2 regions of the Priestia sp. YIM B13552 genome follow, and region 2 is predicted to be linked to the other one. Evidence: riboswitches for the same ligand, from Rfam matches in the RefSeq annotation. Region 2 holds a riboswitch; the other holds the start of a gene.
What was found. A riboswitch is a leader RNA that binds a small molecule or an ion and turns the genes downstream of it on or off. The one in region 2 is predicted to bind preQ1.
Positions count from the first base shown of each region.

Region 1: another riboswitch for preQ1. It lies ahead of queC (7-cyano-7-deazaguanine synthase QueC); the one in region 2 lies ahead of ACFX40_RS24385 (QueT transporter family protein).

Region 1 is NZ_JBHZOU010000001.1:488,141-502,898, forward strand. It holds gene ACFX40_RS02475 (NAD(P)H-binding protein) at 1-498, opposite strand, end outside; gene queF (preQ(1) synthase) at 567-1,064, opposite strand; gene queE (7-carboxy-7-deazaguanine synthase QueE) at 1,163-1,894, opposite strand; gene queD (6-carboxytetrahydropterin synthase QueD) at 1,887-2,327, opposite strand; gene queC (7-cyano-7-deazaguanine synthase QueC) at 2,327-2,992, opposite strand; PreQ1 riboswitch class I at 3,223-3,266, opposite strand; gene ACFX40_RS02500 (GerAB/ArcD/ProY family transporter) at 3,337-4,458, opposite strand; gene ACFX40_RS02505 (hypothetical protein) at 4,485-4,721, opposite strand; gene ACFX40_RS02510 (Ger(x)C family spore germination protein) at 4,733-5,932, opposite strand; gene ACFX40_RS02515 (spore germination protein) at 5,957-7,564, opposite strand; gene ACFX40_RS02520 (3-ketoacyl-ACP reductase) at 7,772-8,491, shown strand; gene ACFX40_RS02525 (DUF6254 family protein) at 8,557-8,682, opposite strand; gene ACFX40_RS02530 (alpha/beta hydrolase family protein) at 8,770-9,651, opposite strand; gene nhaC (Na+/H+ antiporter NhaC) at 9,944-11,326, opposite strand; gene ACFX40_RS02540 (ATP-dependent Clp protease ATP-binding subunit) at 11,746-13,857, shown strand; gene ACFX40_RS02545 (hypothetical protein) at 13,908-14,174, opposite strand; gene ACFX40_RS02550 (PAS domain S-box protein) at 14,515-14,758, shown strand, end outside.
Region 2 is NZ_JBHZOU010000009.1:17,106-31,863, forward strand. It holds gene iolG (inositol 2-dehydrogenase) at 1-306, shown strand, start outside; gene iolC (5-dehydro-2-deoxygluconokinase) at 383-1,390, shown strand; gene ACFX40_RS24345 (CoA-acylating methylmalonate-semialdehyde dehydrogenase) at 1,476-2,933, shown strand; gene iolD (3D-(3,5/4)-trihydroxycyclohexane-1,2-dione acylhydrolase (decyclizing)) at 3,046-4,980, shown strand; gene iolE (myo-inosose-2 dehydratase) at 5,064-5,960, shown strand; gene ACFX40_RS24360 (LacI family DNA-binding transcriptional regulator) at 6,021-7,046, shown strand; gene ACFX40_RS24365 (5-deoxy-glucuronate isomerase) at 7,180-7,968, shown strand; gene ACFX40_RS24370 (hypothetical protein) at 8,225-8,443, opposite strand; gene ACFX40_RS24375 (YitT family protein) at 8,792-9,658, opposite strand; gene ACFX40_RS24380 (Lrp/AsnC family transcriptional regulator) at 10,040-10,450, opposite strand; PreQ1 riboswitch class I at 10,647-10,691, shown strand; gene ACFX40_RS24385 (QueT transporter family protein) at 10,701-11,189, shown strand; gene ACFX40_RS24390 (hypothetical protein) at 11,627-12,076, shown strand; gene ACFX40_RS24395 (hypothetical protein) at 12,141-12,488, shown strand; gene ACFX40_RS24400 (DHA2 family efflux MFS transporter permease subunit) at 12,545-13,981, opposite strand; gene ACFX40_RS24405 (TetR/AcrR family transcriptional regulator) at 14,003-14,578, opposite strand.

The DNA of each region.
Region 1 (14,758 bases), on a different contig from region 2:
CCCAATCTTTTCAAATAGGCGAAACTCTTGACGCTTCCCTAATAATAACGATGGGCGGAAAAAGTGAGTAGAACGGATATACAAGCTTGCGATATCTTCTTCTACTTGCCCCTTTACTTTACTGTAAAAGAATGGCGAACGAAGATCAGCACCAATTGCTGTGATCGTTAAAAAGTTTTTGCAGCGATATTTTTCTGCACATTTAGCCGCTTTTAAAGGAAATTCGTAGTCCACTTTAATGAATTTCGCTTTTGTTTTTGCTTTTTTCATTGTCGTGCCTAAACAGCAATATACATCATCAACTGCAAAGCATTCTTCGTGCTTATCAAGCTCTGAAAAATCAATTTCAAGCTGACGTAGCTTTGTGTGTTCGATTGGTAGCTTTTTTCGAACAAACACTGTCACATGGTTATATAAGCTGTTGCTTAATAACATTTTTAAAAGTTCTTGACCAACAAGTCCGCTTGCACCTAATACTAATGCTGATCTCTGTGACATTCTTTCACCTTCTCACCTGTTGTTTTTGCAATGGAAAACAGGTTGCATACACAACCTGTTTGTTCGAATTAACGATTATCAATTGTTTCTGGGTATAAATCATGATTCATCAGGCGATAATTAGCCATTTCTTCATATTTCGTACCGGGACGGCCATAGTTTGTATATGGATCAATTGAAATCCCGCCGCGTGGTGTGAATTTTCCCCATACTTCAATATATCTTGGATTCATCAGTTTAATTAAGTCATTCATAATAATGTTCATACAGTCTTCATGGAAATCTCCATGGTTACGGAAGCTGAACAAATAAAGCTTTAACGACTTGCTTTCTACCATTTTTTCATCTGGAATGTAACTAATATAAATGGTTGCGAAATCCGGCTGACCTGTTTTTGGACATAAGCTCGTAAATTCCGGACAGTTGAATTTCACAAAATAATCACGATTTGGATGTTTGTTATCAAATGCTTCTAGAATCTCTGGTGCATATTCAAACAAATAGTTTGTTCCTTGATTTCCAAGGAGTGATACACCTTCTAATTCTTCATCTTTTCGACCGCTCATTTGCATTTCCTCTCTTTCTACGATTGTCATTCTAACAGCGTTTTTTTATTTTGTATATATCTGTTTTTATTTTTCTTTGTAAATTTTTTGCTATGCGCTTACACGCCTCGTTTATTTCCCCACACAAGGGCGTGAACCTGCGGCAGAACTCTTACATCGTTCATGTTTTTAGCTGCCACTGCCTTATCGATTAACCACTCATACTTTTTAAGCAATTCTTGTGTTAACGACGCATTATCGATTGTCGTTAAGTCCTCGTTGCCTACTTGAACAAAAAATGGAACCTCAGGATAACGTTCATGAACAGACGCTGCATACTCAAAGTCCTCATCATTAAATACAACGACTTTTATGCTTATATGCGCCATGCGTTTTTCCTTTAGTAATGTCTCTATAATATCGTCTAATACGGAGAAATTTGTTTTCATTAATGAACTTGGAGGCTTAGGAGAAATCGTTAAATCATCGATCTTTAGGAACCAATCCTGATAACGGCTTCCCTGTGTTTCAAGAGCTGCTTTTACCCCTTGACTGTGCAAAAGCTCTACAAGTGAACCAATCGCCTTGATAAGCGCAGGGTTTCCTCCAGAAATGGTGACGTGATCAAAGCAATCTCCTCCAATTTCTTTTAGCTCCGTCCAAATTTGTTCTGCTGTTAGCTGACGAATATCGTTTTTAGCTGATCCATCCCACGTAAAAGCTGAATCACACCAGCTGCAGGAATAATCACAGCCTGCGGTACGAACAAACATCGTCTTACGTCCTACAACCATTCCTTCCCCTTGAATCGTTGGTCCGAATATTTCAAGTACTGGAATTGTATTAGCCACGTTTTTTCACCTTCTTTGGGCGGTAAACTACGTAACTTGTCGGCGTTTCCCGCACGAATACTTGTACGCAAGAAGGCTTATTTGGTAGTGTGTCTAGATATTCTTGAACCAACTCATAAATTTTACGGGCAACAACTTCAGTTGTAGGAAAATCATTTGGATTTTCTTCGTTAAAGATAGAATGATCGTTCAATAATGTATGATCAAATTGACCAGAAACAATTTTTTTCAATAGCGCAAAGTTTACTAAAAAGCCCGCTTCGTCTAATGTATCTCCGGCAACAGTTAGATTTACAAAATACGTATGTCCATGGACTTGACGGCATTTACCTGCTTCTGTGTGAGGAACAAAATGTGCCGCAGCAAACTGCATATCTTTGTTCAGTTCATATTCATAGTCATGAAATACTTGAGGATACATTTGTTGCAGCATTATTTCTCTCCTCCTTCTTTTGTTTGCAGGTATTGATCTAACCCGCGTTTTCGCAATTGACATGCGGGACATTCGCCGCACCCGTCAGCAACAATACCGTTGTAGCACGTTAATGTTTTTTCACGCACATACTCAAGCGCCCCTAGCTCATCGGCTAACGCCCACGTTTCTGCTTTATCAATCCACATAAGCGGCGTATGAATCACAAATTCAAAGTCCATTGATAAATTAAGCGTGACGTTTAACGATTTCACAAATACGTCTCGACAGTCTGGATATCCTGAAAAATCAGTTTCGCAAACGCCTGTTACGATATGACGGCCTCCGCTGTTTTTAGCCAGTACGGCTGCAAATGATAAAAATAACAGATTGCGGCCGTCCACAAACGTTGTAGGCAACTCTCCTTCTTTTTGCTCGATCTCAATGTCATCTCGCGTTAAGGCATTTGGTGCTAATTGATTTAAAAGTGACATATCTAGTACGGTATGCTTCACACCTAAATCAGCTGCGATAGCTTTTGCTACCTCTATCTCTTGACTATGACGCTGACCGTATTGAAAAGTAACCGTTTCTACTTCTTTAAAGTTTTTCAAAGCCCAAAATAGACATGTTGTACTATCTTGACCTCCGCTAAATACAACAATAGCTTTTTCATTTTTCATCATTATTGTTCGTCTCCTTTTTGATTGAAATCAAAAGAAGAAGAAACTTTATTGAACCGTTCGTTCCCTTTGTGACTAATTTTATAACACAAAAAAGAGACTGCTCTTTTCCAGCAATCTCCCTAAAAAGCAACTAAGATACACGTCCTCGCCAGCATACACGTCAAAAAGACGCGTTGATAGAAAAGCACGTGAAAGAAGACACACTAAAACCGTGTCTTTTGTCATCAACGATGATCTTAGTTTTTTATAGAGGGAGTTTTCGAACCTCTCCCGTACATATACAAACGTGTACGGCGTTTCTTCTTGAATTGTCATCGTATTATACCACATGCGTATGAATAATGCTATGTTTGTTGGCTTCTATCGCCTTTAGCTGCCTTATGTTTCTTTATATAAGAAAGCGCAATAAATAACACCGGAAAACAGACGCTTAGTACAAATAAATAAAACGGCCAGTAATATTTTTCAAAATAATTGAAGTAAGCTGTATTAGGAATAATGTAATACGCCACGCCTGTAATAATTAGACCTAAAGGAAAGCTTAAAAAATTGCGCACCCGTAAATTACACAATTGGACGATACTTAACTGAATAGCATAGAACACAATAACAACTTTAAAAAAGATAGATAACATCCAAATAATAGCTACTAATACTTCAACATGCTGAATCGTTGCACCTAACGAAATCATTTTTCCTAATAAATAAACTGGGTAGCTGTGCATCGATGCAATATTCGCGCCAAGAGCTAATATACAAGCCGCAACTGCAATCGTAATCGTCAAGCCCGATGCGACAGTGCCGATAACAAACATTCTTTTTACCTTTTTTCCATCTTTTATATGAGGCGTAATCATTAGAATAAAAACCAATTCCATAAACGGGTTTCCTAAAAAATAAGTGCTCCCTAATACTAAATCATCCATGCTAAATTCAAAAAAAGGATAAAGACGATCAATTTTCATCTGAGGAATATTTAAAACAATTAACAATAAAAAGGGGACCACAATCCAAGGCAAAAAGATTTCCGCGGTTCTTGCTACCACTTCAATACCTAGATACCCTCCGTATATAACAGCTAAAAGAACAAGAGCATGAATCCACGTAGGCAGAGTTTCAGGGACAATTTGAGTCGTCATGAATGTACTGATATCTCGAAGCGAAAACGTAGACTGAATGAACATAAAGAAAATGTAAATAAGAGAAATACACGTTCCTGCATAAGGACCTAGCGCCTTTTTAGCTATTTGAATGAATGTTTGCTGAGGGTAACGCTGAATCAGCCATAAAAGCACCGCAACGATTAAAAGTGCAAAGCCAATAGCAAGCACACCGCAAAACCACGCATTTTGTCTATTCGTCTCTAATAATGTAGCGGGAACTGCCAAGATGGCGCTTCCGATACAAAAAACATAAATGAGAAAAAGAAATTGTTTCGGACTAATAAATTCTTTTATTTGCATCATACACACCTTCTCTCCTACATGCTTGCTCACGTGAATAACAAATGATGAACGGTTCTAGTAAGAGGCTTAATTAGTGCCTCTAAAAAGTACAGAGGCGTAGGAACTTCTTTACGGAGTGTAATCGCTCCCCAAAAGAATAGACCCAAACCTATAAGACAAAGGTAGACGACTATCTCACGATAATACTTTTCCTTTCGGAAGTTGATCATTATTTTTTTAGTCAAATAAGCAAGCAGTACAAGTAAGGCGATAAATCCCTCCATTTTCTTTCTCCTTAATGCTTCATTTGCTTCATATATGAGTTATTTAACGTGCCTAAGCGACGGATTTGAACTTTTGCATCTAAATCGACGGTTAAATCCTCTGCGTAAATTCTGTTCCAGTCTCTTTTCATTTTGTACCATCTCTTTACATCTTGTCTGTAAAACGTTTCTCCAAAACCGAAGATATCACTTTTATAATCTTTTTGAGCTTTTTCCACTGCGTCATTCATTTTTTCTTTTACGTCCGCTGCTGTTTTTCGTTCGAGCATATTGATTACAGCTGGGTCCTGTAAGTTTACTTGACACTCTACATCTGCCACGTTTGCTTCACCTTTTAAATCCACGTGAATATGAGGCTTATGGTTTTTCATAGAAGCCGTTACCTTCACGTTCGTTCGAAGCATTTCTACTCCGATGATATCGTGCTGTTTTTCTTTTCCTTCGCATGGAATAACAATTAACGTACTTTTTACATTTCCTGTAATATAGTTATATCCTTTACTTTCGTCTTCATTGAACCAGCCGATCAGCTTATCATTTTGAAAGACACCTAATCCTTTAAAATTGAGCAGGGTGGACAGATTAGTCCGGGAAATGCTCGACATATCTCCTGCCTTTTTCACGTCGCCTTTGACCAATACTCCCGATAACACCGCCTGCTTTCCCTCGCTGGTTAAGTTACTGATCAGTTCATTTAACTTTACTCCTCTAGTAGGTGCCCAAATACGCTGTGACACGTCTAATGAAGCAAACATATGGTTAGCTGGTATTTTTTCGATTGTTGTTAATACGTTCAAAACGCTCGATGCTTTCGTGTTTTTAGCCACAACAACAAAATAATCGGTACGCACTTCATGATCCCGAGCAAAGAAATCAAGCACTTCAGCAATACCGTCTTCCGCCATGCTTTCGCTAAGCACTAGCATTCGTAAATGAGAAAGATAAATTTTCCGCGGAGATTTTGTCGTTATTTTTCTTAACCCCTCCATTACAGACGAAGCCTTAATAGAAAATGTGGTAACAGAAGGCCCGTTTGTAGGGGTTTTGGCCTGAATATCACCAGGGTTAATCAGCTGAACTGTTACAATGATGCCATCTTCTGCTTTATCAATTCCGACGGCAACCGTAATGGCTAGCTCATTCAACTCTCGACTGCTCCAGCAGCCGCTTAATAGCAATGAACAGATACATAACATTAGAAATGCTTTCATAGTAAACGGCCACCTTTACACAGTTTAGTTTTTTTGCGTCTTTTGACGTGAAATATTCTTCTCGTTAATAAGCTTTGGCCTTGTTTTCATTTTTTTAATCGAACGTCTAATCAGAACATCCTTTTGATCACGCTTCACAAATGGAGCCATAGGTGTCATATAAGGGACTCCAAATGACCTTAAGCTGCATAAATGTAAAATCATTAAAATTAGCCCCAGGATAATACCGAACAAGCCAAAAGTAGCTGCTAAAACCATTAAGATAAAGCGCAGCATCCTTACTGCAATAGCCATATCATACACGGGTGACACAAAGTTACTAATAGCGGTGATGGATACAACGATAACCATTGCAGGTGAAACTAATCCCGCTTGTACGGCGGCTTCTCCTAAAACGAGTGCTCCCACAATCGAAATAGCTGAACCTACTGCTCGAGGCAATCGGACTCCCGCTTCTCGCAAAATTTCAAACGTGATTTCCATAATAAACGCTTCAATAATAGCTGGAAAAGGCACACCTTCCCTTTGAGCTGCAATACTAATTAACAAAGCAAAAGGAAGCATCTCTTGATGAAAAGTAGTTAAAGCAATGTAAGCAGAAGGTGTTAAAAGAGCTAAGAAAAATGCCATGTAGCGCATTAAGCGAATCAATGTACTAATATCTGCGCGCTGGTAATAATCTTCGGCCGCTTGAAAAAATTGAATAAATAAGGCAGGAACCATTAATACAAAAGGTGTACCGTCTACTAAAATGGCTATTCGCCCCTCTAAAAGACCTGCTGCCACGGAGTCTGGACGCTCCGTGTTATGCATAGTAGGAAAAGGTGTATAATCTTCATCTTGAATCAACTCTTCGATATATCCGCTCTCCAAAATACCGTCTATATCAATTTTAGAAAGACGCTCCTTTACCTCTTGAATGACCTGTTCATCCGCAATGCCGTCTATATAAACGAGCGCAATATCCGTTTTTGTAAACTCTCCTATTTGCTGTGATTCAATCCAAAGTTTTGGAGATTTTATTCGGCGCCGAATCAATGCGGTATTGGTTCGCAGTGTTTCTGTAAAACTGTCTCGAGGCCCTCTTACAACGGTTTGAGACTGTGGTTCAGAAACAGCCCTGTCTCTCCACCCTCTTGTACTTGCCACAATACACGTTTGATATCCTTCTAAAAACAGTACGGTATCTCCTGATAACACATGAAGAAGAGCATCATCCAATGTCTTTGCTTCCATGATTTCACCCGCTGCCAAACTATAGCTTTTAATCAATTCGTACATATTAACAATGCCATCATCATGTGTTAAATGTTCATCGTGATAGTGCATAATGGAGTCCAGCGCATAGTGTTCAACTTCATCTTTATTTACCAATCCGTCGATGTAAGCAACACCTAAAGTAAATTTTTCTTCAATCGAAATTCGAAACTCTCGCACAACTAAATCCGTGCTCTGTCCCAATGCTTTTTTCATGCGGGATAAATTATCTCCCGCCCTCTCAGATAATTTCTGCTCTTCCTGTGTAGAAGAAGCACTAGTATCCTTAGTGTCCTTAGAGTCCTTCGATTCGTCAGCTTTTTCTTTCCGCTGTTTGGATTTATTCGTTAACTCAGATAGTTTTTTTATACGCATTGTTCATCCTCCACTACATTGAACGAAAAGAAACGGAATTTCTTCTTTTTAGTCTCTATAGTTTTTGTATGAAAAGGAAATTTATACTTGAAGCCATTTTAATAATCTTTATTTTTGACATCATTTGTGCATTTCTATAGGATAGTAATGGATAATTCTTTGTTATTATGAAGAATGTTTATGCGGAACATTGAAAGGAGTCTATACATGGCACAATCACTTAAAGGCAAAGTAGCTCTTATTACAGGAGCAGGAAAAGGCATCGGTCGTTCAACTGCGATTGAATTAGCAAAAGAAGGCGTAAATATCGGTTTAATTGCTCGTACAGAGGCAGATTTAAAGGCTGTTGCTTCTGAACTAGAAGCATTTGATGTACAAGTTGCTTATGCAACAGCAGATGTTTCTTCTATAGAAGAAGTAAACGCAGCAGTTGAGCATCTACATACAAAATTAGGGGCAACGGATATCTTAATCAACAATGCAGGAATCGGTAAATTCGGAAGCTTTTTAGAGCTAGACCCAGCTGAGTGGAAACAAATCATTGATGTGAATTTAATGGGCGTTTACTACGTAACGCGCGCCGTTCTACCTCAATTAATCGAAAAAAATGGTGGAGACATTATCAATATTTCATCCACTGCTGGTCAAAAAGGCGCTCCCGTTACAAGTGCTTACAGCGCTTCAAAATTTGGCGTGCTCGGCTTAACTGAATCTCTAGCGTTAGAAGTGCGCAAACACAATATTCGTGTAACAGCTCTAACACCAAGTACAGTAGCAACGGAATTAGCGTATAAAGAAAACTTAACGGATGGCAATCCTGATAAAGTGATGCAGCCTGAAGACTTAGCAGAAATTATGGTCGCACAATTAAAATTGCATCCTCGTATTTTTATCAAATCTGCGGGCATGTGGTCCACAAATCCATAAACAAACATAGAAAAAGGAGAGCTTCAGCTCTCCTTTTTTGTATCTTCCTTTATATGGTGGTTACCTTATTTACGTTTAGGCGTGATTTCTTCTGATAGTTCTTCAAAAGATTTCACTTTTCCATGCGATGGGTTTTGTGATTGTTTTCGCACATTCCACTGACGCTCTTTTTGACTTTTAGACTGAGTCATTTTGCTTCATCCCCTTTTTATATGCTTACATGTAGTAGGATCAAACAAGCTGCTCTTTTCCATTCATCAAAACTGTTTCCAATTTCTTTACTGCTTAGCTAAATGTATTTTAAACCATTTATCAATTTCCGCGTTATATCGATCATAATATGCAGTTAGCGGATGGTCTCCGTTTTTGTACAGTACATATTTGTATTCTTTTCCCTGCTCATCTAGTTGTTTCACAAGCTTTTCAGCCTGCGTGTGGTGAACTTTACGATCATGATCACCCTGTAAAATCAAAAGAGGTGAATTTACTTTATCGCTCCAATAAACAACAGAACGACTTTTATACCTCTCCGGATACTGCGCCGGATCTCCTACAATCGTCCGCAGCACTTGTTTCATTTCAGGCCCTCTTTGATCATAGAATTGAAACATGTCTGTAATACCTGATTGTACGACAACTGCATCAAATTTAACGCCGTTTTTCATCGTTAAATACGTCATCATGCCGCCGCGTGAATATCCTAGCGCTACCTTTTGCTGGTGATTTACATAAGGAAGCTGTTCTCCCCACTTAATAAGATTTAACACGTCGTCAATATCTTTACCGCCGTACGTCTCTGTACCTTCACTTCCGCCATTTCCCCTGTATTGAGTCGCAACCACGACGTAGCCTTTACTTGCCCAATATGATAAGTACTGCAGTGTTTTTGCGCGAATCATGCCATGTTCGCGATTTCCTCCGCGATTATATACTAAAAGCGGATAATGTTTGTCTGCAATGTCTTTAGGCTGTACTAAAAACCCTTTTATCTTTAAATTATCACTAGGATACGTAATGCTATATACATCTACTTTATTTGAATAAGGCGATAATAAATTCAATTTTTCTTTATTTACATCATCACTTTCAGCTCGGTTGAAAACCGCTGTCACACCGAGCACAGCTACAGTGATTAATGCAATGATGCCCCATTTTTTCAACAGAAACCCTCTCCTCAATAAATATCTTTTCTCTTTTATAATGAGTGTTTTCATTTGGCTTTACCCTTCTTAAATGTTTGCTAAAAAGGGCATTCATCCCATCGCCAATACAGCTTATTTATCATACCGCAAAACTCAAATTTCTTCATCTGTAAAGAAATAAGAATTCATACAAATACATTAACAAGAAAGACGTATAGTAAATTGTATTATTAAATTATAGATTTGAAAAGTGGAATGATACTTTTTTTGTCGTTTTTTACCTGTCCTTTTTCCAAAAAAAAAAGCCCAGTTAAGACTGAGCTTTTTTCTTGGCAATGCCAATGCCTGTATATGCTAAAATAACTGAAAAGATCGGACAGAGAATGCTAAAGAATGTAAATGGAATATAGTCAGCTGCGGGAATATTTAATGCAGTTGAAATAAAAGCACCGCTGACACCCCACGGAATAATAGCATTAATAACCGTTCCGCCGTCTTCAAGCGTTCGTGATAAGTTTTTTGGATCTAAATTCCATTTTTCATACAGCGGCTTAAACGTCTGTCCAGGCAAGAGAATCGATAAATACTGTTCGCCTGTAATAACGTTCACTCCAATTGAAGATAGAAGCGTAGCAAAAATAACGTCTCCGCTGCGGCGAATTTGTTTTGCTAATCCTTCTAACAAAGCATCAATAATTCCAACGGCTCTCATCAAGCCACCTAGCGACAAGGCAATCATGATAAGGGAAATAGAAAACATCATGGACTGCAGTCCCCCTTTATTCACAATCGCATCCACTACTTTATTTCCTGACTCTACTGCCGGCCCGCTTTGAAGAACGCCTAGCAATTGACTCAGCGTAAATTCATGCTGTGTAATCATTCCTGTAATGATGGCCGTTACAATACCTAAAACTAACGTTGGCAGTACATCGACTCTTCTCATCGAAAAAATAAGAACTAAAAGTGGAGAAAGCAACGTTAACACGTGTAAATTAAACGTATGTTTTAATGCGTCTTGAATTCCTTGAATTTCCCCGTAATTGACGCTTTCCTGATTTCCGTTGATTCCGATTACCAGTGCAATGATTGCTGTAATAACAATACTTGGAACCGTCGTCCACGTAATGTGCTGAATATGTTTAGGAAGCGGGACTTCAACGATACCAGAAGCAAAATTTGTTGTATCAGACAAGGGAGACATCTTATCTCCAAACACAGCTCCTGAAACAATCATCCCCGCTGCTAGCCCTGGATGTACACCAATAGCAGTTCCTACGCCAAATAAAGCGACCCCTACCGTACTGACGGTTGTTAATGAACTTCCCGTGAATGTTGAAACTAATACGGTAATAACCAAAGCACTAATTAAAAAGTACTGCGGTGAAATCCAGTGGAAACCGTAGGATAAAATCGTCGGTATCGTTCCTCCTACCATCCAAATCGCAATAAGCATCCCGATCAGCATTAAAATAAGGATAGGCTTAATGCCCAGTCTAACACCATCTAAAATCCCTTTCTCCATTTCTGTCCACTTATATTTCAACAAAAAGCCAATCACACTAATAAATGCTACACCAAATATCAGCGGAATATGAGGCGGCAGCTTTAACGTAAATAATGAAACAAAAATAATAGCTAATAGCACCAAAACCACCGCTATTGATTGTATAAATGAAATTTCTTTTTTCATGAGGTATTCCCTTTCTATCTTTCTTTTTCACTTAAACGCTTTTATGCTTTTATGCAGTTAAGTGCAAACCTTCTTGAGTATAATTTTTATCCTTCTTGCTGTCAATAACTTATTTTATCCAACGGTAAGCTCTGCACTCATCTTTCCACTTTTCTTCTTATTAATATTAATTCCCTCTCCAAGCAGATCATTGTACAAAATGTCTCTTATGTTTTTACATGTATAGAACGGGTACACATAAAACACATCTTTTTTTAATGTACTGCCTTTTGTACATAAGCGAGGAACTTCCTTCAAAAATTTTTTAAGCAAAAGACTTGAAAGTCAAAAAAGGTCAAAGTATAATAACATTACGAAAGGTCAAGAAAGGTCAAACACCTGCTGATCTTCGATTAAAATCATTTAGGGAGGCTAATTAAATGATTTGTCAAAACTGTAATAAACGTGAAGCATCTATTCAATTAAATGTACAAACAAATAACCAAAAATCTCAATATCGTTTATGTCATACATGTTATCAAGCACTAATGAAAGAACATAAAATCCCATCAGGTTTTGGAGGTGGCGGCTTTATGAACATCGATGATTTATTCAATCAAATGGCGCACGAACAAGCTGCACCGGAGCAGCCACAGCAAGGAAATGGCGGCGGCTTTTTAGATCAATTTGGTCGAAACTTAACTCAAATTGCGAAAACGGGATTGATTGACCCTGTTATTGGCCGCGAAGAAGAAGTAGAGCGCGTCATTGAAATTTTAAATAGAAGAAACAAAAACAACCCGGTGCTAATCGGAGAACCTGGTGTTGGTAAGACAGCTGTTGTTGAAGGGTTAGCTTTAAAAATTGCGGAAGGAAAAGTTCCTGCCAAGCTGCTAAATAAAGATGTATATCTGTTAGATGTAGCATCTCTCGTAGCTAATACCGGCGTGCGCGGTCAATTTGAAGAGCGCATGAAGCAGTTAATTTCTGAGCTTCAACAGCGAAAAAACGTGATTTTATTTATCGATGAAATTCACCTTCTTGTAGGAGCTGGTTCAGCGGAAGGTTCAATGGACGCAAGCAATATTTTAAAACCAGCTCTTGCACGAGGCGAACTTCAAGTAGTCGGAGCGACAACTTTAAAAGAGTACCGTTCCATTGAAAAAGATGCGGCTCTTGAACGACGCTTCCAGCCGGTTATGGTTCACGAACCGTCTGTAGAAGAAGCCGTTGAAATTCTAAAAGGAATCCAAAGTAAATATGAAGATTATCACGGCGTTAGCTATACAGATGAAGCGATCCGCGCTTGTGTAAATTTATCACACCGCTACATTCAAGATCGCTTCTTGCCTGATAAAGCAATTGACTTGCTAGATGAAGCAGGTTCAAAAATGAACTTACAGGCAGGCATTACAAATAAAGACGACGCGGCCGCTCGCTTAAAAGAAATTACAAAAGAAAAAGAGCAGGCGCTAAAGGATGAAAAATATGAAGTAGCGGCAAAACTGCGCGATGAAGAAGCTGCTCTTGAAAAACAACTAAACGAAGAACAGCAAAAAATGAATGTGGATATCGCTGACATTCAAGCAATTATTGAAAAGAAAACGGGTATCCCTGTTGGTAAACTTCAAGAAAATGAATCAGCAAAAATGAAGCATTTAGCAGAGCACTTAGCTCAAAAAGTAATCGGACAGCAGGAAGCTGTAGAAAAAGTAGCAAAAGCGATTCGACGTTCTCGCGCTGGATTAAAAGCGAAGCATCGCCCAATTGGTTCATTCTTATTTGTCGGTCCAACAGGTGTCGGTAAAACAGAGTTAACCAAAACATTAGCTGAAGAACTGTTCGGCTCAAAAGATGCAATGGTTCGTCTAGATATGAGTGAATATATGGAAAAACACGCGGTGTCTAAATTAATCGGCTCACCTCCTGGCTACGTAGGTCATGAAGAGGCAGGACAATTAACAGAAAAAGTACGCCGTAATCCTTATTCCATCATCTTACTAGATGAAATTGAAAAAGCTCATCCAGACGTTCAGCATATGTTTTTGCAAATTTTAGAAGATGGACGTCTAACGGATAGTCAAGGTCGCACAGTAAGCTTCAAAGACACGGTTATCATTATGACAAGTAACGCTGGTGTAGGTGAAAAGAAAATTACGGTTGGGTTTGACGCAGAAAATGATGCGCTTAAGCAGGCATCCGTTTTAGATTCACTTTCATCTTATTTCAAACCAGAGTTTTTAAATCGATTTGATACAATCATTGAATTTAATCATCTTGAAAAAGACAACTTGATTAAAATCGTGGACCTTATGCTTGCTGAATTAAAAGAAACATTACAAGAACAAAACATCACGCTGAGCGTAGCAGCTGAAGTAAAAGAAAAACTGGCTGAACTTGGCTATCACCCTGCATTCGGTGCTAGACCGCTCCGCCGAGCAATTCAAGAACAGCTTGAAGATCGAATTACAGACTTACTTTTAGATGACGCAGACGTATCGACAGTGAACGTAACGTTAAATGAAGCAAGCGAAATCACCGTACAAAACTAATAAAAAAAGCGACTCTACTTGAGTCGCTTTTTTTATAGAAATACTTACGTTTATTTACTTTCATCTGTTTTTTCGTCAGCACTATCCGTTGATTCTTCTTGATCATCAGCTGCTTCATCCCCAGATGAATCATCTGCTTCGTTTTGCTTCATTGTTTCCTGTGAATCATCTGTCGTTGTATCCTCCGCTTGAGTATCATCCGACTGTTCTGTTTGCTGTTCTGTGGCGTCTTTTTCATCCGTTTGTGAGTTGCATGCTGTGATTAACATAATTGCTAGAAGTGATCCAAATAACTTGACTAATAAACTTTTGTTCATTTTACCGTCTCCCTTCGAATCATCTGAGCCTCTATGTAGTCACCATTCATATGGCTCTACTGGCAGTATAGCCTATCCAATTAGAAAAAAGTTCATTTTTACAAGGTTATCACAAAAGCTTTACATCCCCTTCATTTCGTTCATATTCCCCTCATATTTCCTTAATAGTTTATGACTAGCTGTATTCTAGATCTATCTTCCTTGGTCTAAGTGCTCAATTCGGCTATTCACACAGTTGTAACTATGCTAATATGAGTGATATATCACTATATCGTGCGACTAGCTGACTATAAAGTTATTCTCCTATAAAATTATTCACCATTTAAGAAAGGGATTTTTTATGGAATCACACAACCTCATAAAAAAACGGAATTTTATTCTTTTACTTATTTTTTGGCTGCTATATTTTGTCCACATTGTGTTATACCACTTTATTGCAGCTGATCCTCATATGATTGTTTTTATAAGCGGAGGAATTTTATTATTGGTAGTGACGGCTATGTACTACTTTCGTTTTCATCCTGCTATCATTATGTATTCTTTTTTTATATGCTATTATGCCTATATTGCGTACATGACATCTA
Region 2 (14,758 bases):
CAGCGCCTTGAAGTTTTTGGTAAAAAAGGTGCAGCTGCTGCTGACAATTGCCGTCCTACTACAGTAGAAATATCAACAGGCGAAAGTGTAGTCAAAGAGAAGCCGCTGTATTTCTTTCTTGAGCGCTATACACAAGCGTACATAGCAGAAGTGACACAGTTTGCAAGAGCAATTATGGAAAAACAAAGCGTTATTTGTACAGGGAACGATGGGTTACAAGCAGAACGAATTGCTAAAGCAGCAAAAGAATCTTTACTATCCGGGCAGCCAGTGAAGATTGAACATAAAAAATACGCAGTGAATTAATGACGGTAAACGTGGGGATGAAAGAAGTTGGTCTTTCTACCCTTTTAGGAAAGCGCTTAACTAAGGAGGAATAAAGATGAATCCGCTTGTTTTTAAAGAAAATCGTGGGTTAGATTTCATCGCTGTTGGCCGTTTATGCATTGATTTAAATGCAAATGAAACACAGCGTCCAATGGAAGAGACTAAAACATTTACTAAATATGTAGGAGGCTCTCCGGCTAATATTGCGATTGGAGCAGCAAGGCTAGGCTTAAAAACCGGTTTTATCGGAAAAGTATCAGATGATCAAATGGGACGCTTCATTACGGATTATCTGCAAAAAAATAAGATTAATACAGATAGCATTGTTGTTGATAAAACGGGGGCCGTAACGGGGCTTGCTTTTACAGAAATCAAGAGCCCTACAGATTGCAGCATCTTAATGTATCGTGATAACGTAGCGGATTTAAAGCTAAGTCCTACAGAAGTATCCGAAGAATATATCAAACAGTCAAAGGCACTTTTAATATCTGGAACGGCTCTTGCGCAAAGTCCTTCTCGTGAAGCAGTGTTTTTAGCACTAGAACACGCACGCAAGCATGAAGTTGTAGTGTTTTTTGATATCGACTATCGTCCATATACATGGGAATCGGAAGCTGAAACGGCAGTCTATTTTAATTTAGCCGCTGAAAAATCAGATGTAATTATTGGTACGCGAGAAGAGTTTGACATGATGGAAAAACTTTTAAATTATAAAGAATCTAATGATCAAGTAACAGCAGAGCGCTGGTTTTCTCACCATGCTCAAATCGTCGTGATTAAGCACGGTGGAGAAGGGTCTATTGCCTATACAAGAGATGGTAAGTCTCACCGCGGAGGAATATTTAAAACAAAAGTTCTGAAAACGTTTGGCGCTGGTGATTCCTATGCTTCAGCCTTTATTTACGGATTGATGCAAGGGCTGGAAATTCCACAGGCAATGCGATTGGGGGGTGCCTCCGCTTCGATTGTCATTTCAAAACACAGCTGTTCAGATGCTATGCCGACAAGCGGTGAGCTCTTCAACTTTATGGAGACAGCAACGGAAGTTTTGCAGGAAGCTTAATAAACAAAGGAAAAATCTTGAGAGATTGCTTGAGAGATTAAAGGAATAGCAACTTATTAAAATTAGATAAAGGGAGAGATATTCTATGACACAGACAGCAGTAAAAACAGTGAAAAACTATATTGGTGGACAATGGATTGAATCAGCTACATCAAAAACGGAACCTATGTATAACCCAGCGACAGGTGAATTAATCGCACAGGTACCTCTTTCTACAAAAGAAGACGTAGATCAAGCGGTGCAAGCAGCAAATGAAGCGTTCAAAGGGTGGGCAAAAACAGCTGTGCCTAAACGTGCACGAATTTTATTCAAGTATCAGCAGCTATTAGTAGATAACTGGGATGAATTAGCAAAGTTAGTGACGGTTGAAAACGGAAAAAGCTTTAACGAAGCGCGAGGCGAAGTGCAGCGTGGTATTGAATGTGTAGAATTTGCGGCGGGTGCTCCTACGTTAATGATGGGGAAACAGCTTCCTGATATTGCAACAGACATTGAGTCTGGCATGTACCGCTACCCAATTGGTGTAATTGGGGGAATTACGCCGTTTAATTTCCCAATGATGGTTCCCTGCTGGATGTTCCCGCTTGCAATCGCTTGCGGCAATACATTTGTGTTAAAGCCTTCTGAGCGTACGCCGCTTTTAGCTGCAAGATTAGTAGAATTATTTGAAGAAGCTGGTTTGCCAAAAGGTGTATTAAACATTGTAAACGGCGCGCATGATGTGGTAAACGGTCTTCTTGAACATAAGTTAGTGAAAGCTATTTCGTTTGTAGGTTCCCAGCCTGTAGCTGAGTACGTGTACAAAAAAGGTACGGAAAACTTAAAGCGTGTTCAAGCTTTAGCCGGTGCTAAAAACCATTCAATTGTATTAAAGGATGCAGATTTGAACGTAGCAACAAAACAAATTATCGGAGCCGCTTTTGGTTCAGCAGGTGAACGTTGTATGGCAGCATCTGTTGTTACTGTACAAGAAGAAATTGCGGATCAGCTAATTGAAAGATTAGTAGAGGAAGCAAATGATATTGTAATTGGCGACGGCTTAGAAGAAAATGTCTTCTTAGGACCAGTTATTCGTGAAAATCATAAAGAGCGTACGCTCAGCTATATTGAATCAGGCGTGCAAGAAGGAGCAAAGCTTATTCGTGACGGTCGCACAGATGCAGCAGTAAATGGCAATGGCTACTTTGTCGGACCAACGATTTTTGATCATGTTACGCAAGAAATGAAAATTTGGGAAGATGAAATTTTTGCACCTGTGCTGTCCATTGTACGTGTGAAAACATTAGAAGAAGCTATTGAAGTAGCTAATAACTCTCGATTTGCAAACGGTGCTTGTATTTATACAGATAGCGGCGCAAGTGTACGTGAGTTCCGTGAAAATATTGAATCTGGTATGTTAGGAGTAAATGTAGGGGTACCGGCACCTATGGCATTCTTCCCATTCTCTGGCTGGAAAGATTCTTTTTATGGTGATCTTCATGCAAACGGTACGGACGGCGTGGAGTTTTATACAAGAAAGAAAATGGTAACAACGCGCTGGTAAGTAATTCATTAAAAATCGCATCTCATTTTAAAAGGAAGTATCAGGAATTAAAGATATTCCTTATGCTTCCTTTTTTAAAATCAGAATCTAGTACTAGAAGGGAGAAAGAAGCATGGAAACAGTTAGAATGACGACGGCACAAGCATTAGTGAAGTTTTTAAATCAGCAGTATGTTGAATTTGATGGAAAGCAGCATCAGTTTATTAAAGGGGTTTTTACAATTTTCGGGCACGGAAATGTGGTAGGTCTTGGGCAAGCTTTGGAAGAAGATCCAGGAAATCTAGATGTATATCAGGGACGTAATGAACAAGGAATGGCCAATGCAGCGATGGCTTTTGCAAAACAAAAACATCGAAAGCAAATTATGGCTTGCACATCTTCAGTGGGGCCAGGTTCAGCAAATATGGTTACAACGGCAGCCACTGCTTCAGCTAATAATATTCCAATTTTGCTGCTTCCTGGTGATGTATTTGCAACTAGACAGCCGGATCCCGTTTTGCAGCAAATTGAACAGTCATATGATTTATCTATTTCTACAAACGATGCTTTTCGACCAGTGAGTAAGTACTGGGATCGCATAAGCCGCCCTGAACAATTGATGACAGCTATGATTAATGCGATACGTGTGTTAACGAATCCTGCAGATACGGGAGCTGTAACTATTTGTTTGCCTCAAGATGTGCAGGGAGAAGCATGGGATTTTCCAGCTTATTTCTTCCAAAAGCGCGTTCACCGCATTGAGCGCCGCCTTCCGACTAGGGACAGTCTAGCAGATGCAATTCAATTAATGAAAACAAAGAAAAAGCCAATCATCATTTGCGGAGGAGGCGTTCGGTATTCAGAAGCTGCAAAAGAGTTAAAGCAATTTGCTAGTGAGTTCCATATTCCATTTGGAGAAACTCAAGCAGGGAAAAGTGCCGTTGAAAGTGACTATCGCTACAATCTAGGCGGAATAGGTGTAACAGGGAACTCAGCTGCTAATACAATCGCTAAAGCAGCAGATTTAGTAATTGGAGTAGGCACTCGATTTACTGATTTTACAACAGCATCTAAACAGCTTTTTCAACATCCCAACGTGCAATTTCTTACCATTAACACGTCTGAATTTCATGCAAATAAACTTGATGCTGTGAAACTTGTAGCTGATGCAAAAGAAGGGTTGCTTGCTCTTATGAAAGAGCTAAAATCAATTGGCTATCAGTCTGGTTATACAACAGAAATTGCAAATGCTAAAGACGCATGGGAAACAGAATTAGAGCGTCTGCATAGCATACGTTTTACTGGTGCAGATTTTGTTCCGGAAATACAAGGTCATTTAGATGAAAGCTTAGCTGAATATGTAGAATCACTTGGTACTCAATTAACGCAAACCGAAGTAATTGGAGAGGTGAATAAGCTCCTTGATGACAACTCCGTCATTGTTGGTGCAGCAGGAAGTCTTCCAGGCGACTTACAGAGAATGTGGAAGTCTATTAAACCTAATACCTATCATATGGAATATGGATATTCATGTATGGGATATGAAGTATCAGGCGCACTTGGAGTTAAGCTGGCAGAACCAGCTAAGGAAGTGTATGCGATGGTTGGAGATGGAAGCTATCAAATGCTTCATTCAGAGCTTATTACAAGCCTTCAAGAAAGAAAAAAGATAAACATTTTACTGTTTGATAACTCAGGCTTCGGGTGCATTAATAATCTTCAAATGTCAAACGGTATGGGGAGCTTTGGCACAGAGTTTCGTTATCGAAACGATGAAACAGGAAAACTAAACGGAAACGTGATGAAAATTGATTTTGCAGCCAGCGCCGCAGGCTACGGTGTAAAAACGTATCGCGTAAGTTCTCTTGAAGAATTAAAAATGGCGATAGAAGATGCACAAAAACAAGAGATTTCTACGCTAATTGATATTAAAGTGCTGCCAAAAACTATGACGAACGGTTATGAATCATGGTGGCATGTAGGAGTAGCAGAGGTATCTAAAAATCAGCATGTACAGGAAGCTTATGAAGATAAAGTGAAAAACCTTGAAATGGCAAGAGTTTATTAAGGAGCAGGAGAAAATGAGGTTGTTGAAGAGAAACATTCGATAAATATAAAAAGGTTTTAATTTCATATAAGGGAGAGGAAGAGATGTTCAAGGAAAATACGGTCAAACTGGGGATTGCTCCAATTGCTTGGACAAATGATGATATGCCTGAGCTGGGAGCTGAAAATACATTCGAGCAGTGTATCAGTGAGATGGCTTTAACCGGTTTTAGAGGAAGTGAGGTCGGAAACAAATATCCGCGAAATGTTTCAATCTTAAAAAAGGCATTATCGCTTCGGAATTTGGAAATTGCAAGTGCGTGGTTCAGTACATTTTTAACAACAAAGCCGCTGGAAGAAACGGTAACGCCATTTATTGAACATCGCGATTTTTTATACGAAATGGGAGCAAAAGTAATTGTTGTGTCTGAACAAGGACACAGCATTCAGGGGCTGATGGATGTTCCTTTATTTAAAGAAAAGCCTGTGTTCACGCCAACAGAGTGGAGCAGACTTGCAGAAGGCCTGCACCATCTTGGGAAACTGGCACGAGAAAAAGATATGCATATTGTCTATCATCACCATATGGGAACAGGTGTACAAACAACAGAAGAAATTGATCAGCTAATGGGGCTTACCAATCCGGAGCTTGTTTCTCTGCTATTTGATACCGGTCATCTTGTCTTTTCAGGAGAAGAACCTCTTTATATCTTAAAAAAATATCTGCACCGTATTAAGCATGTTCATTTAAAGGATATTCGTCAAGAAGTAGTTGATCGAGTCAAAGAACAAGACCTAAGTTTCTTGCAAGCGGTAAAAGAAGGAGCCTTTACTGTTCCAGGTGACGGAGCTATTGAATTTGATGAAGTATTCACTACGCTTGCCACTTCGGATTATAACGGATGGTTTGTCGTAGAAGCAGAACAGGATCCAGCCCTTGCTAATCCTTTTGAATATGCGTTAAAAGCAAGAAACTTTATTAAAGAAAAAAGCGGTCTTTAATTTCCATTGTAAAAGATTTTACGCCTTTTATGTGTTTATGAAAGGAAAGGAGGAGAGGAAATGAAGCCAACCATTTATAGTGTGGCTGAAGAAGCAGGTGTATCAATTTCTACGGTATCAAAAGTCATCAATCAAACCGGTCATATTAGTGAAAGAACAAGACAAAGAGTAATTGAGGTTATGGCGCAGTTGAATTACCATCCAAGCGTCGTAGCATCTGCTTTAACAGGAAAACCCACTAAAACGATTGGGCTTCTCGTACCTGACATCTCCAACCCTTTTTTTGCCGATTTGGCAAGAAGCATAGAAGACCGGAGTCATGAGCGAGGTTTCCATGTTGTAATGTGCAATACCGATAACGATGCGGAAAAAGAGAAAAAGTATCTATCGCTGTTAATACGTCAGAAAATCGACGGTTTAATTGTAGCTTCTGCTTTTCGCAATGCTAATCTTTTAAAAAATATGCTTAAGCAAGATATACCGATTAGCGTTATTGCTTCAGAAATTCCTCACATATCCGTTAATACAGTGACAGTGGATGACTACAAAGGGAGCTATTTAGCGACTGATTATTTGCTGTCTTTGCATCATAAAAAAATTGCGATTATTACAGAAAATGCAAAAAGCAATCACGCCCGTTTAGATGCTTTTCGAGAGGCTATGCAACAAAATGGAATCATCGTGCCGCCTCAGCACGTTATTACGACCGAAGCAAGTATTCAAAAAGGATATGAAAGTGCTAAGCAAATTTTTTCAATGAAGGAGAAAGTGACGGCTATTTTTGCTTGTAACGATTTACTGGCTATCGGAGTTATCCAAGCTGCAAAAGAATTCAAAATTGATGTACCGCAAGACTTATCAGTGATTGGCTTTGATAATACGGTTCTTTCTACTACCATTACGCCCATGTTGACGACAGTAGCACAGCCGACAAAAGAAATGGCCGTAAACGTAGTGGATTTGCTGGTTAGAGAAATGAAATATCCAGCGATGCATAAAGAACATTTGCTTCTTGAGCCAAAATTGATTGTTCGGAAATCAACGGCTCCGTTACAAAGGGAAGCCACAGCATCTATAAATAATTGAACACAATCAAGAATATTGCCGTTAATAAAAAATCCTCATAGTCACATATTTAAAAGAATTTAGAGAGTCTATGAAGAAAAATGAGTAATTAGTAAATTCTTATCGCGCTACTACATAAAGGAGGAATTCAAGGATGTTAGGTAAATTAGGTGAATTAAATAAAGGATACAACGTACTTACAGAAATGACCGGTCAGCACAAAGATATGCTGATGGATATTGGGATTTATAAAATGTCCCAAGGAAAACAGGAAACTTTACTAGACAGCAGCAGTGAAACGGCTATTCTTTTACTAGAAGGAAAGGTAAAGCTGGAGTGGGAAGGCCATTCGAAAGAACTTCAGCGCCAGTCCCTATTTGAAGAAGAGCCTTGGTGTTTGCACGTTTCAAAAAATGTGGAGGTCAAAATTACCGGGCTTGCCGATAGTGAAGTACTAGTTCAAAAAACGGATAATGAAAAAGAATTTTCATCAAAATTATACACGCCCGAAGATTGTCAAAACACAGTGGCTGGTGAAGGAGTATGGGAAGGTACTGCTCAGCGTGTAATCCGAACAATTTTTGACTACAATAACGCTCCTTACTCTAACCTTGTTATTGGAGAAGTTATTTCTTATCCAGGAAGATGGTCGAGTTATCCGCCTCATCATCATGACCAGCCCGAAGTGTATTACTATCGTTTTGACAAGCCACAAGGATTTGGCTGCGCAATGGTTGGAGAAGATGCGTATCGTGTAGTTGATAATAGTTTTATTACAATTCCTGGTGAATTGGATCATCCTCAAGCAACGGCTCCCGGCTATGCGATGTACTTCTGCTGGATGATTCGCCATCTCGACAATAATCCGTGGACAGACCGTATTATGGAAGAAGAGCATAAGTGGTTATTAGAGCCAGATGCAAAAATTTGGCCTGAAAAATAAATAAAGATCTCTATACGAAATAGGTTTCAAATGTTGAAAAACCTCGAATAAAAAATAATTATGCGTAAAATAATAGTTTATTTTTGTAAAATATGTTTTTATATGTTAAAATATAGCTTGTATTAATATTCAGGCGATGATATCGCTCTTTGCTGCAGATTCCTTTTTAGGAGTCTCTTTTTTTTGGGAAACTGAAGCAAAAGATACAGACGACTCGTATATAAATTAAAAAGAAAAGGAGATAAGCGTAAGCCGCTTATCTCCTTTTCTTTTTAGCGTTATCTAATGCTAAGTTCTTTTTCACTACTTTTTCTAAAGCAACTTCCACGTGAACATTTTTTTCATCGATGTCATTCACAAGCACGACGGTTCCTTTTCGTCCTTTAATCTTTAAATCATCACCCGTAGAAGGAATGTTTTCCCTCAGCTGGCTTAATAGAAGTTTTCTGTTTTCAAAAAAGTGGACAGCCACCATTTTATCTCACCTATTTTCATATGATATGTGTGATACAAAGATGTGTATATGAAATCCTTCCTATACATTATGTCGCCAGGGGTGGTTTTAGAACACATTGAATAGACAATTGTTGCATCGATATATGAAATAAATAGGATGGCATAGTTATAAATCTTCTATTCTTGGACATACTTATACTACTAATCTAAAAAGGGATGTGGATGAAAATGAAGGTGGCTATCGGATTAAGTGTATTTACGGTCGTTACAGGAGCAATTGCATTAGGGTCGGTTTACTTTTTAGCAGGTATCTTTTCATTTTTCTTAACGGTTTTTTCATAAAAAAATCCACCAAGAGGTGGATTTTTTATTTAGCAGCGGCTTTTGTTTCATGAGGCGAATTACCGATAAATCCAAATTTCCCGCCGACAACTTCTTTTACTTCGTGGATGACAATAAAAGAATTCGGGTCAATTTGCTGGATTTTCTTTTTAATTTTTAATAGCTCGTTCTTTTTAATAACAACGTAAATAATACGTTTATCTTTGTTGGCGTAGTAGCCGTATCCGTAAAAGATGGTGGCTGCATTTCCAAATTCACTGGTGATGACTTGCGCTATGTCTTTGTATTGATCGGACATAATCGTCATTGCTTTTTTGTTGTGGAAACCTTCGATAACGACATCTACGATTTTGGCACAAAGATAGACGAATATAAAAGTATAGAGCATGTTATTGACGCCAATAGCGAAAACTGATGCTAAAATAATGACACTGTCCATGTAGAACATGCTTTTAGAAATATTATAGCCTTTTGTGTAGTTTAATAAATAAGCTAAAAGAGTTGTTCCACCAGTCGATCCATCCGCTATAAAAATGAGCGCCAGTCCTGTTCCCATTAGTAAGGCGCCGAATACAATTCCTAAAATCATGTCGTGAACGTGAAAAGGAATATAGCTGACTAGACCGAGGAAAACAGATGTCATGACGGCTCCTAGAATCGTATAAAGAATCGTTTTTTTGGTTAGAAATTTATAGGCTAAGGCAATAAATATAAGGTTTACAAGAAATGTGCTGATACTTGTAGGGATATGAAATAAATAATATAAAACAAGGGCAATACCAACCGTACTTCCGTCACCTAATTTATTTGGAATGACGAAAAAATCAATGGATGCAGCAACTAAAAGTGCTCCAACAATAATTAAGATAATGTCTTTATAGATTGTTTTCAATATGCAAACCTCCTTGATTATTAGGATATTTTCATGTGGAATCTTGTTTTTACTAGTGTTTCACAAATGATAAAATAAAAAACGTCTTAGAAATTGTCTAGTTATAAAACTGATCAACTTCTAAGACGAAGAATTACGATACGTGTATAGGTCTTAATCCGGCTTTTCTATGCTTCGATGTCACCGATTATATAAACCTCTGACCGCTATGTCAACGCTGTGAGAGATGTTCAACTTTTCAAAAAATAGAAGGCGGTTTCCTACATAAAAAAAGAATCCTTTGCGATGGTGCAAAGGATTTTCAAATTTATTGGAATAGGGGGAATACGTTATTAGGATTACCATTTTCATAAATTAATATACCTTTATTTTTTAAAAAATTTATTTGTTAATGACGATTGAAAGTTTGTAATTCACATGCTGATTTAGCTCTGTCAAAAAATCATTTAGTTCTTCATTTGAATGAAATTTGCATTCTAGTAAGTAGCAGCCATCGCCGCTGATTTTAAAGTTGTTGATAACGTGCTCCTGCTGACTTTCTAAAAATGTAAGGTAGGGGTGATGATGAATGCTCTGCGTATAGATATTTAAAAATGCATGGATGGTGTAGCCGAGTGTTCGTTCATCAATGTTAATTGTATAGCCTTTGATAATGCCTTCATCTTCTAACTTTAATACTCTAGCAGAAGTGGCTTGTCCGGTTAAATGCACTTTTTCTCCTAATTCTTTCATCTTCATACGTCCATTTTTTGATAGCTCTTCGAGTATGCGTTTATCTGTATTATCTAACATCGCTACAAATCCTTTCGTATTTCAAATCAAAAGGGTTAACTACTTGATGTCACCTATGTATACTGATACGTCTTCTATTTTATACTAAAGGAAAGTAAGAAAAAAGAGCAGTCAATATGCAAGATATAGAAAGCAGCAGTAGTTTGTAAACAGCTAGTTTGACGAAAGCTTAAGCTTGCTGTATGATTCTTTGAGTGTTTACGTGGTTCGTAACCATCCCACGTTAAAAAACTAAGGAGAGAATAGTAAGATGAATATAAGAACACTTTGCGTCAACGGTCTTTTAGCTGCTATGTATATTGCTGTCAGCATGTTAATCCAGCCGTTTGGCTTCACCAATATCCAATTTCGTATATCGGAAATGTTCAATCACTTAATTGTGTTTAATAAAAAGTACGTGTACGGCATTGTGCTAGGAGTATTTCTGACGAATTTGTTTTTTTCACCAATGGTCGCTTATGATCTGGTGTTTGGGGTAGGACAATCCGTGCTATCATTACTCATTACCATTTTTTCTATGCGCTACATTAAAAATATGTGGGCTCGTATGCTTGTTAATACACTTGTATTTACGTTCACGATGTTTATTATTGCGTTTGAACTGCACTTGGCATTTGATTTACCATTTTTCTTTACATGGTTAACAACGGCCGTTGGTGAGTTCATTGTTATGCTTGTTGGAGCACCCATTATGGCTGCAATTAATAAACGTGTACAATTTAATAAGCTAGTTGGATAAAAAAGATGGGGCTGTGATAAATCTCACAGCCCCATCTTTTTTTCTTTGTTATTCTATAAGTGTAGTGATAAACCCCTTATTATTGAAGAGCTTTTCACGCATGGACAAATTACCCATATCTAGCATGTGAAAAGAGCAGGTCGCGTTTGCGATCTGCTCTTTTTGCGTAAGGCAATAGGAAGTATCCGGTTAGATTGTTTTGAAAGAAGGAGTGACAAATCTCACAGCGCATTCTTTTTTCTTTTGTTACGATATACATATAGTTGGCAAACTCCTTATCGAAAAGTTTTTCGCACAACAACACATTACCTATGCGTAGCAATTAAAAAAGCAGACCGATGAAGGTTTGCTTTTTTAATTGTGTTTTTTTACCATTAAATAACTTTTTTGAGTTATAGTTGTAAAATAACCTTTATTACTAGAGAGGGGATTGTTTTTTGAATAGAAAGTTAGGAATTCTTGTTTTATTAGCTCTAGCCATCTTATTTGCCGGGTGTTCAAAAGAAGAGGACAACCTTCCTTTAAGAGAACTAGAAAAGATAAGTATTAACGTAATCAAAGAACAAAAAATGAAGCAAGGAATTTCATATGAAATGGAATTAGTAAACAAGAGCGATTTGACCATCAAACAAAATAATGTATTTTTATCCTATCCTTTAAAAATGAAAAACGGTTATTCTGATAATAAATTTAAGGTGTTAGCAGAAGGAAATAAATTAAATATCAAGCCAAAACAAAAGGTGAAGTTAACGGCATTTCTTCCTTATAAAGGAACTAATAAAGAAGCGTTAGCTATTGATGAGCCTGACGTAAAGTGCATAGGGTATTGGAATAAGCTTGATGATTACCATCAATTTTCTTTTGGAGGATCCTTGAAGCAAGAATAATATATAACTATTTGTTAAATGGTGGAACTGAGCGTAAGGGATTGATAAAGGCGGTGAATGAACAGTGAGTGTAGACACGGATAGATTGATTAGCTTTTTTATTTTATGGGGAACACCCGTTGTTTTTAGTATAATAGAGTACTTTAAACTGAGTAAAACTGAAAAAAAAGAAGCGATACGAGACTTAATATCTTTAAAATCTATTGTAACAACAGGATTTATATTGGTTGGAGGAGTGATGGCGAGTTTAGGTAGAGTATTATCTCTGCTTCCTCTCCACGTTGTAGGTACTTTTATTTTAGCTATTGGTGGTATCGTGGGCGCTGTTGAAGCATGGAAGATAGAAAAAAAGAAAAGTATTGTTATCCTTGTTTTGATAGTGTCTATGATTGCTTTCACATTTGTAATATAAATTCTGCTTATAACAAGAGCTGCTCAAATTACGAGCAGCTCTTATCAGTTTCTTATTTATTGTGTTTCAAGATGCTGATCTCTTTTCTTTAACGTAAGAGCGAGCAGGAACGAAACGACGGCGAAAGCGATGGCTACATAATAGACGGTATGAACCCCGCTTGTCATACTGTTTATTTGTAACAGCGTTTTATTCGTTTCGTTTGAATGTTGAATAAAGTGCTGAGAAGCCATGGTCATAATACTTGTATACAAAGCGGGTCCAATCGCGCCTGAAACTTGGTTAATCGTATTTGAAATAGCTGAACCGTGGGCATGAAGCGGTTTTGGCACTTGATTTAAAGCAAGCGTCATCACGGGACCGATGCTTAAACCTACGCCAATTGTAAAGGCTGCGTATAAGATGGCTGCAGTCGTCGTGCTTGTTCCGCTTGAAATAGTAGTGAACAAACTTAAGATAATTGTTAAAAGGACTAAGCCTGTTAAAAGCAGCGGTTTAAATCCGATTTTGTCAAACAAACGTCCTCCCACCATAGCTGTTAGAGCCAGCGTTACGCCGCCAGGAAGCATAAGAAACCCTGTTTGCAAAGGAGACAGTCCCGCAGCCGTTTGGAAGTATAGCGGCAAAATTAACATCATTGAAAACTGAATCATCATAATAAGAAACATTAAGAAAATCGATCTTGAAAACACAGACGATCTAAAAGGCTTCATATTAATCATAGGAGAATTCAGCTTGCTTTGCTGTCTGACAAATAAAGCAAGAGCTATGACGCCAATTATGAGCGTAAGCCATACGATAGGATTACTCCATCCTGTCTCTTCACCAGCTGCGCTAAATCCATAAACAACTCCTCCAAACCCAATTGTAGAAAGAATCACAGATGGCATATGAATTGTTGGTCTAGATGTTTCAGAAACGTTACTGAGCTTAAAGAGAGCAAATAGGAAAATAAGCGCCGCTGCAATTAAAAGACCTAGAAATATAATTTGCCACGAATAATATTGAATAATTAATCCTGAAAGAACCGGTCCTATTGCCGGTGCAAATAAAATAGCTACGCTAAAAATCCCCATTACGGTGCCGCGTTTGCTAACAGGCACGAGTGTTAACATTGTGCTCATCACAAGAGGTAAAATAATGCCTGTCCCTAATGCTTGAATCATACGGCCCGCAAAAAGCAGAGAAAACCATGGAGTAATAAATCCAATGAAGGACCCAATTAAGTAAAAGCTCATAGCCGTCACAAACAGCTGTCTTAATGTGAATCGTTGAATTAAGAAAGCAGACACCGGAACAGAGATGCCGATTACAAGCATATATCCGGTAGTTAACCACTGAGCTGAGCTCGTTCTAATGTGAAAATCTGAAATGATACTTGGCAAGGCCACGTTCATTACCGTTTCACTAATTAAGCATAAAAAATTCCCTAGAATCAAAATGAAAAGGATAAGCTTACTTTGTGTACTCATTTTTTCTTCTGTTTGTGTCATAAGTGACCTCCTTTTACTAAATTAATTTTTGTTTGCAAACAGCTTGCCAATTTGGTCAGCTGCAATTTGCATAGGGACTGTACTATTTTTAGTTAATGAAAGAGTATAAGCCCCTTCAATCCAAGACTGTATAGCTGAACCTAGCTGTCTTGCTTCTTCTTGTTCATAACCTGAACAAACTAACTTATCTGCATAAACTTGCTCCCACTCGTTATACACGGCTTCACAGGCCATACGAAGCATTTCGTTTGATGACCATACTTCACTCGACATAGCAGCGAGAGAGATATCCGCTTCATTTTCCACTTGCTCAAACATTCGATCAGCCATCAGTTTTATATGATATTGAATAGCTGACGCGGCATCTTCATGAGAAGCGAGGGATTTTTCGATATAAGCTTTGACTCTTTCTCCCGTTTTTTGAATAGCTTCTTTTGCTAACTGTTGTTTTCCATCCGGAAAATAATAATAAATAGATCCTCTCGGAGCCCTGCTTTCTTTTGTAATTTGACTTAGACTGGTGGCGTGATAGCCTTTTTTGCGAAAAAGTTTAGCCGCTGCGCTTAAAATTTTTTCTTTTGAATTGGTTGGTTCCATGAAAACAGCTCCCTGATATAATTACTAGTTGATCGGTCAGTATAATGGTAGCAACTCTATACTGATCAGTCAATCCAGACGTCTAGGCCTTGTATATAAGTGAAGATTGATGCAAGTTTCACAGGTGTAAGCATTGATTGAAATGTTAAGAATAAGGTTACAAAGTATTTTGGACCTATA